Regions from separate parts of the Hydrogenophaga electricum genome, predicted to be linked through region 1. Evidence: predicted binding sites of a transcription regulator. Region 1 holds the regulator's gene; the other holds the start of a gene.
What was found. Region 1 encodes sigma-54, which starts transcription at its own class of promoters, with help from an activator protein. Its sites were predicted from a motif close to TGGCANGNAANCTGCTTT; they were not measured.
Positions count from the first base shown of each region.

Region 1 (4,483 bases):
CCGGCATCGGTTTCCTGGTGTGGGGCTGGTCCTTCCTGCGCGCGTACGAGGCGCCGCTGCCCACAGCGCCGACACACGACCCCCTGACGCTGAGCGCGCTCACCCCGTCGCAGCGGGCTCTGGGCAAGTACCTTTTCCTGGTGGTGGCCCTGTTCGTGTTTCAGGTCTTCATTGGCGGGTTCACCGCGCACTACACGGTCGAAGGCCAGCACTTCTACGGCATCGACGTGTCGCAGTGGTTTCCCTACGCGCTCACCCGCACCTGGCACATCCAGAGCGCCCTGTTCTGGATCGCCACCGGCTTCCTCGCCGTGGGCCTGTTCCTGGCGCCCGTCATCAACGGCGGCAAGGACCCGAAGTTCCAGAAGCTCGGGGTGGATGTGCTGTTCTGGGCGCTGGTGTTCGTGTGCGTCGGCTCCTTCATCGGTAACTACCTGGCCATCGCGCAGAAGTTGCCACCAGCCTGGAGCTTCTGGCTCGGCCACCAGGGCTACGAATACGTCGACCTCGGGCGCCTGTGGCAGATTCTCAAGTGGGTCGGTATCCTGCTGTGGCTGGTGCTGATGCTGCGCGGCGTGCTGCCGGCGCTGCTGTCAGGAGAGCGCCGGGCCGCCCCAAGCTCTTCTGCTCCCCTTGGGGGACGGGCCGGGCGAAGCCTGGACCTGGGGGCCAACAGTTCTGATGGCGAAGACAAGAACCTGCTCGCCCTGCTGACCGCTTCGGTCGGGGCCATCGGTCTGTTCTATGGCGCCGGCCTGTTCTACGGCGAGCGCACCAGCCTCACGGTGATGGAGTACTGGCGCTGGTGGGTGGTGCACCTGTGGGTCGAAGGTTTCTTCGAGGTCTTCGCCACCGTGGCGCTGGCCTTCGTCTTCAGCAGCATGGGCCTGGTCTCGCGCCCCATGGCCACCACCGCCAGCCTGGCTTCGGCCTCGCTGTTCCTGCTGGGCGGCATTCCGGGCACCTTCCACCACCTGTACTTCGCGGGCACCACCACGCCGGTGATGGCGGTGGGGGCGGCCTTCAGCGCGCTGGAAGTGGTGCCGCTGATCGTGCTGGGCCACGAAGCCTGGGACAACTGGCGCCTGAAGACCCGTGCGCCCTGGATGGACAACCTGCGCTGGCCCCTGATGTGCTTCGTGGCCGTGGCCTTCTGGAACATGCTGGGCGCGGGCGTCTTCGGCTTCATGATCAACCCGCCCATCTCGCTGTACTACGTGCAGGGTCTGAACACCACACCGGTGCATGCACACGCCGCCCTGTTCGGGGTGTACGGCTTCCTGGCACTGGGCTTCACACTGCTGGTGCTGCGTTACCTTCGCCCGCAGTTCGTTTTCAGCCCCGTCCTGATGCCAACCGCGTTCTGGGGCCTCAACGTCGGCCTGGTGCTGATGATCGCCACCAGCCTGCTGCCCATCGGCATCCTGCAGTTCCACGCCAGTGTCAGCGAGGGCCTGTGGTACGCCCGCAGCGAAGCCTTCCTGCAGCAGCCGCTGCTGCAGACGCTGCGCTGGGTGCGCACCTTCGGTGACGTGGTGTTCATCGTTGGCGCCGTGGCCATGGCCTGGCAGGTGGTGTGGGGCCTGGCCAGCCGCGGCGCACCCGCCACCACGCTGCGCACGCGCACTGCCTGAGCACGCACCGAGCGCCCTGCCTGCCAAAACGCCGCCCTTTGGGCGGCGTTTTTTCGGGTCTGTCAGAGCGCCTTGCGCAGATTGGCCGGGGCGATGCGCAGCGCCTCGCGGTACTTGGCCACGGTGCGGCGCGCGCACTCGATGCCCTGCTCCTTGAGCATGTCCGAGAGCTGGTTGTCCGACAGCGGTTTTTTGGTGTCTTCGGCCGAGATGAACTGTTTGATGAGCGCGCGCACCGCGGTGCTCGACGCGTTGCCGCCGGTTTCCGTGCCCAGCGAAGAACCGAAGAAGTACTTCAGCTCGTAGGTGCCGAACGGCGTGGACATGTACTTGGCCGTCGTCACGCGGCTGATGGTCGACTCGTGCAGGCCCAGTTCGTCGGCGATCTCGCGCAGCACCAGCGGGCGCATGGCCAGTTCGCCGTGCATGAAGAAATTGCGCTGGCGCTCGACGATGGCGCTGGACACGCGCAGGATGGTGTCGAAGCGTTGCTGGATGTTCTTGATGAACCAGCGCGCTTCCTGCAGGCGCTGCTGCATCGCCGCGTGGCCGCCTTCGCTGTCGCGCCCTCCGCGCTGGCCCCGCAGCGCGTTGGCGTACACATCGTGCACGCGCAGGCGGGGCATGACGTCGGGATTGAGCACCACCTTGAAGCCGCGCCCGGCACGCAGCACGATCACGTCGGGCACGACGATGTTGCGCTCCACGTCGACAAAGCGCCGCCCCGGCTTGGGTTCAAGCCCGGCAATCAGGCCCAGGGCGGCGCGCACCGTCTCGTCGTCCGCCCCCGTGAGCGCACACAGGCGCTTGATGTCACGCTTGGCCACCAGCTCCAGCGGTTGCTGGCAGATCGCCAGCGCGATGCGGGCTGCCGGGGTGTTGCGCAGTTCCTGGATCTGCAGCCGCAGGCATTCGGCCAGATCGCGCGCCCCCACACCAGCGGGCTCCATCGCCTGCAGCCAGCCCAGCGCGATGCGCAGTTGCTCTTCGGCCTCCTCGGCCTCTTCAAGCGACGGCAAACCGGTGTCGGGATGGGCCAGGCGCCACCACGCGCGGGCCAGATCACCCAGATCGCCATCCAGATAGCCGTCATCGTTCAGCGATTCGATGAGGAAGAACAGCGCGGCCGCGTCGTCGTCCCCGATGCGCAGCATGCGCGCCTGTTCGTGCAGGTGGTCCTGCAGGCTGATCAGGCTGCGCGCCAGCTCGGCCGCGCTGGCGGTTTCGTCGTCGTCCGACGCGCCGTTGCGCGGCGGCGCGTCACCGCCCCATTCGCTGTCATCGGGCGCGATTTCGACCGTGCCGTCGCCTTCCCAGCTTTCTTCCACGGGGGCCGAGCCGTCGAGCCGGCCTTCCAGGTCGTCGGCCGGGGCGCTTTCATCCGAGGCGGACAGGCGCTCGCCCGCCGAAGCGGCGGCGCCATCATCCGCACCGCTCCCCGACTCGCTGAGCTGTTCGCCCGCGCTGACCGGTGCGTCGGTGGCCGACAGGCCAAACTCCTCGCGCTCGGCGCTTTCTTCCGTGCGCTCCAGGAAAGGGTTCTCGTCGAGCATCTGCTCGACTTCCTGCGCCATTTCGAGCGTGGACAGCTGCAGCAACCGGATCGACTGCTGCAGTTGCGGCGTCAGGGCCAGGTGCTGCGAAACCCGCAGGGAGAGCGACTGTTTCATGCCGCCGCCCGCTCCGCATCACGCCATGCCGGGCGCATGCCCGTCGGAAGCTGTCCGCCAGGTCCGGTCATCCGCATGCTGGCCTCACATCCGGAAGTGTTCGCCGAGATACACCCGACGCACGTCGGCGTTCTCGACGATCTCGGCCGTGGTCCCGCTGGCCAGCACCTGGCCATCGCTGATGATGTAGGCGTGGTCGCAGATGCCCAAGGTTTCGCGCACGTTGTGGTCGGTGATCAGGACACCGATGCCCTTGTCCTTGAGGAAAGCGATGATCTGCTGGATTTCGAGCACGGCGATCGGGTCGATACCGGCAAAGGGTTCGTCCAGCAGGATGAAGCGCGGCCGGGTGGCCAGCGCACGCGCGATTTCCACGCGGCGACGCTCCCCACCCGAGAGCGCCGGTGCGGGCGAATCGCGCAAGTGGTCGACCCGCAATTCCTTGAGCAGTTCGTCGAGACGGTCGTTGATATCGACCGCCGACAGCGGCTCGCCGTTCACATCGTGCTGCAGCTCCAGCACCGCGCGCACGTTCTGCGCCACCGTGAGCTTGCGAAAAATCGAGGCTTCCTGCGGCAAATAGCCCAGGCCCAGGCGGGCCCGCCGGTGGATGGGCAGGCGCTCGATGCGCATGCCGTCGAGTTCGATTTCGCCACCGTCGGCCCGCAGCAGGCCCACGATCATGTAGAACGATGTGGTCTTGCCCGCGCCATTGGGGCCCAGCAGACCGACCACCTCGCCCTTGTCGACCGAGAGCGAGACGTTCTTGACCACCTTGCGGCTGCCATAGGCCTTGCGCAAGCCGCGTGCTTCCAGCCGGCTGCGGACCGCCATCGGCGCCGGGGCCTCCGCCGCCGTCACTGCTTCTGCTCGGGAAGGGTGTTGGTGGACCGCAGTTGGGCGGGCGCTGTGGCGGGTGCCGGCTTCGCCTGCTCGTCCGGGATCGGGGTCAGCATGGCCCGCACACGGCCGGAAGGATTGGACGCGGTGGCGGCAGCGCCGCCCTTGACGGTGTAGACCTCGGTGGCGCTGCTGTAGGTAATCTGGGTGCCCGAGCTCTCGTCGTTGAGCTGGGTGCCCCGGTAACGGCGCATCACCGCCTTGCCGGTGAACACCACGGTTTCGGAGGCGCTTTCGTATTCGATGCGCTCGCCCTCACCCTCGATCCATTCGTCCACG
Region 1 covers NZ_BSPB01000021.1:24,662-29,144, forward strand. Annotated here, with positions in the region: gene QQK43_RS13320 (nitric-oxide reductase large subunit) at 1-1,634, shown strand, start outside; gene QQK43_RS13325 (RNA polymerase factor sigma-54) at 1,697-3,304, opposite strand; gene lptB (LPS export ABC transporter ATP-binding protein) at 3,389-4,138, opposite strand; gene lptA (lipopolysaccharide transport periplasmic protein LptA) at 4,162-4,483, opposite strand, start outside.

Region 2 (4,483 bases), on a different contig from region 1:
CCGCCGAATGCTGTTGACATCACTCTCGGCCCGGTCCAGGGAGGCCTTGAGTTCGGCGACCCGGTCCAGATAGCGCTGGTGGTTGCGCCCTTCGATGCCCTGCTTCTCCGGCTCGCCATTGGCATAGGCCTGGCGGGCCGCGGTCAGGCGCTCTTCAGCCTTGCGCAGTTCGGACTCCAGGATGGCACGGGCATCGCTGTCCCGCGCCCGCTGGGCCGGGCTGTCGATGCGGGAAGCGGTGGGCCTCGGTTCGCTCGCGCTGCGCGGCGCGGCAGCGGCCTGCTGCTGCGGTTGCGTGCCCTGCACCACGGTCAGGTTGCCCCCTTCCATGAGCTTGCAACCACGCGCTTTGGCCGCTTCGGCGTTGTTCGTGTACTCGTTGCCACAGCGGTAGATGCGCTCCTGCGCGTGAGCGATCGACAGGGTGCCCATCACAGCCACGGCCAGCGGAAGGAGAAGGGATTTCAAGGGCATCGGATCAACGGAATCGGGGGATCGACAGAGCGGACGCCACCTGCAATGGGTGAAGCCATGCAACGAATGTATCAGTATGACTGAAAAACCCCGCGAAAGTGCCATCCGCCCACCGCCAGCACCGGCCTTTGCCAGCACCCGGAAAAAAGAAAACGGCCCGAAGGCCGTGGGTTCCGTGGACCAGCGGTGCGAAACAGAACCGCACCGCGCTGGCATCACAGGCTGTAGTACATGTCGTACTCGACCGGGTGCGGCGACATGCGGAAGCGCGTGACTTCCTGCATCTTCAGATCGATGTAGGCATCGAGCATCGGGTCAGTGAACACACCACCCTTGGTCAGGAACGCGCGGTCCTTGTCCAGGTATTCGAGGGCCTGATCCAGGCTCGAGCACACGGTCGGGACCAGCTTGTCCTCTTCCGGCGGCAGGTGGTACAGATCCTTGGTGGCGGCTTCGCCCGGATGGATCTTGTTTTCCACGCCGTCCAGACCCGCCATCATCAGGGCCGAGAAGCACAGGTAGGGGTTGGCGGAAGGATCGGGGAAACGCGCTTCGATACGGCGGCCCTTCGGGTTGGCCACGAACGGGATGCGGATCGAGGCCGAGCGGTTGCGGGCCGAGTAAGCCAGCTTCACCGGGGCTTCGAAGCCAGGCACCAGACGCTTGTACGAGTTGGTGCCGGGGTTGGTGATGGCGTTCAGGGCACGGGCGTGCTTGATGATGCCGCCGATGTAGTACAGGGCGAAATCGCTCAGGCCGGCGTAGCCGTCACCAGCGAACAAGTTCTTGCCGTCCTTCCAGATGGACTGGTGAACGTGCATGCCGGAGCCGTTGTCGCCCGCGTAAGGCTTGGGCATGAAGGTGGCGGTCTTGCCGTAGGCGTTGGCCACGTTCCAGACCACGTACTTCAGGACCTGGGTCCAGTCGGCGCGCTCGACCAGGGTCGAGAACTTGGTGCCGATTTCGTTCTGGCCAGCGCCCGCCACTTCGTGGTGGAACACTTCGACGGGGATGCCCAGGGATTCGAGGATCAGGGACATTTCGGCGCGCATGTCCTGCGTGCTGTCGACCGGGGGCACCGGGAAATAACCGCCCTTGACGGTGGGACGGTGACCGCGGTTGCCGCCTTCGAGCTTGGCACCGGAGTTCCAGGGAGCTTCGTACTCTTCGATCTGGAAGCCGACGTTGCCCGGCTCGTTTTTCCAGTAGACGTTGTCGAAGATGAAGAACTCGGGCTCAGGACCGAAGAAAGCCGTATCGCCCAGGCCGGAAGCCTTCAGGTAGGCCTCGGCGCGCATGGCGATGGAGCGCGGGTCGCGCTCATAGGGCTTGCCATCGCTGGGCTCGATCACGTGGCACTGCAGGTACAGCGTGGTTTCTTCGAAGAAGGGATCGATGTTGGCCGTGTTGGCATCGGGGATAAGCAGCATGTCGGATGCTTCGATACCCTTCCAGCCAGCGACCGAGGAGCCATCGAAAGCGTGGCCGGCGGAAAACTTGTCTTCATCGAAAGCCGAGATCGGCACGGTGACGTGCTGTTCCTTGCCACGGGTGTCGGTGAAGCGGAAATCAACGAACTTGACGTCGTTGTCCTTCACCAATTGCATCACGTCTGCGACGGTCTTTGCCATCAAATGCTCCTGTTGCTGAGTGGGTGGTAATCAAAAAAAGAGACCCTTTTGACTAGCATCATTCATGCCATCAGGGCCCGCTGCGCCGCATCACCCGGCTGAACACGGCGCACACGGACGGGGATTATCACCGAGCCCATGCGCCACAAAGGTTCCCGCAGGATCGCTGGCGGCCCTTGTCTGCCCCCTCCAGCCCGCAGCGCGCACTGCACCGGATCGAAAGCACCTCATGCGCACCAAAATGGATCAAACGGACAATCCCAATTTGGTGCATTCAATTTTGCACCATCTCGGGGCCCAAATCGGCCCCGAAGCCGCGCAGCCCAGCCAGCAGCTGCGCGAACGCAGGCGTCACCGCTTCGGGCTCCCCTTTGACCCCCAGTTCGATATGGCGGCCGAATTGCGGGTGGTCGACGCTGGGCAGACTGAACACCTTGACCGCGTGCGCCTGCTCGATGGCCTCCATCAAAGGCGTGAGCGCGGCTTCCATGGCCCCGAACACCACCACCGAGCGCTCCTGCCAGCTGCCCTGGCGGTGCAGATGCCTGTAATCGGTGTCGAGCAGGTTTTCGATCATCGGCCAGGCCATCACCGGAAAACCGGGCACGAAGTGCACCGTGCCGCCGCCAGGACCATCGCACGAGAAGCCGGGGATGCGGTTGTAGGGGTTGGCCACGATCCGGGCCTGCGCGGGGAAGACGCCCATGTTGTAGCGGTGCACGTTGTCGGGCCGCTCCGCGTCGAACACCTCGCCCTTTTCCGCCGCCGTCTCCCGCATGCGCTGTTCGATCAGCGCCCGGGCTTCGGGGTGCAACACCAGCGGCTGACCCAGCGCAGCGGCCGCGCACTGCCGGGTGTGGTCGTCCGGCGTGGCGCCAATGCCGCCGCAGGAAAACACCACGTCCGCCGAAGCAAACGCGTCGCGCAAGGCGGCCGTGATCCGGCGGGGATCGTCCCCCACCAGCAACGACCAGGACAGGGCCAGTCCCCGTGCCTGCAGCAGCTCGACCACCTTGGGCAGGTGCTTGTCGGCCCGTTTGCCCGAGAGGATTTCGTCGCCGACGATGATCAGGCCGAAGGCCGGAGCGGAGGACAGGGAAGCATCGGGGGGCAAGGCACTCAAGAAGGGTCTCCGGAAACAGGGGGCAGAACCGGCGGTTCGGGGCTGGACACTGGCGCCGGGGAACGCATCGCCCCGGCCTCCACCACATCCACGGCGGCGGCCGTGCCCCGCAGGCGCTCCAGTGCGGCCAGGCAGTAGTGCACGAACCAGAGCGAAGCAAACGCCAGCACCAGGGTGTAGATCCAGATGGCCACCGGCACCAGCAGGGGTGCCAGGGCGATGAACAGCGCCCCCGAGGCCCAGAGCACGCTGGGCGCCGCCCCCAGATACCCTGTGAGCACGCCCATCAGCAGCAGGCGCCCCCGGTGCACGCGCATGAGAGTGCGGCGCTCGTCCGCACTGGCGTGCACGGCCAGCGCGTCGAACGCAAACACCCGGTAGGTGAGCCAGCCCCAGATCAGGGGTGGCAGGATCAGCACCAGCGGGGGAATCAGCCACAGCGGCATCGACAGCAACAGCGCCACCAGCGCCATGGCTGTCACGCCCAGGGACCAGAACAGCCCCCCCAGCCAGGTGCCGCCCCGGCGGCGCTCCAGCGTCGGAAAACGCCGCTGCGCCACCAGCTCCACGATCGCCGGCGTCATGAACAGCGCCACCAGCAGCAGGCACAGCAAGACGATGACCGGCGTGGCGATCATGAGCACCAGCAACGGCGCGAACACCGTGCGCATGCCGTCCAGACCGACGCGCTCCAGCCAGCCCAGGAAAGCCTGCATCAAGGCATAGTCGTTCAGCCAGGCGGCTGTGGCCGCCACCGCCGACTCCCAGTAAAAATACCCCAGCCCGAAGGACAGCAGGATCATCAGCACCAGCGGCAGGAACGACAGGCCAATCACCTTGGGATGCAGGCAATAGGCCACCGCGCGCCAGAACGCATCTAACAGCAACTTCATGGTGCCAAGAATACGGCATCCGCCTGGCCTTTGCCGGCCAGGGTCCGGGACGCGGGTGACATCCCGCACGGCGCCGCGGCGCTAGCATCGCGGCATGTCCGAACCCGCTGCCCAGACCGTAAAAATCGAAGGTGTGACGCTGGAAGTCGCCCACATTCCCGGCCCCACCGACCGCGCACCGCTGGTGTTCCTGCACGAAGGCCTGGGTTGTGTGGACCTGTGGCCCCAGCGCGGACGCCACTGGCCCCAGACACTGTGCGAAGCCACGGGCCGTGCCGGCTGGCTGTACTCGCGCCGCGGCTACGGCCGCTCGGACCCGATTCCCGATGTCCGTGGCCCCTCGCGGCAAGCCGGCTTCTGGC
Region 2 covers NZ_BSPB01000047.1:5,160-9,642, reverse strand. Annotated here, with positions in the region: gene QQK43_RS18670 (hypothetical protein) at 1-474, opposite strand, end outside; gene glnA (type I glutamate--ammonia ligase) at 690-2,105, opposite strand; gene QQK43_RS18660 (competence/damage-inducible protein A) at 2,380-3,228, opposite strand; gene QQK43_RS18655 (EI24 domain-containing protein) at 3,225-4,121, opposite strand; gene QQK43_RS18650 (alpha/beta fold hydrolase) at 4,216-4,483, shown strand, end outside.
Region 2: the regulator sigma-54 is predicted to act here: its motif matches at 2,158-2,175, upstream of glnA (type I glutamate--ammonia ligase).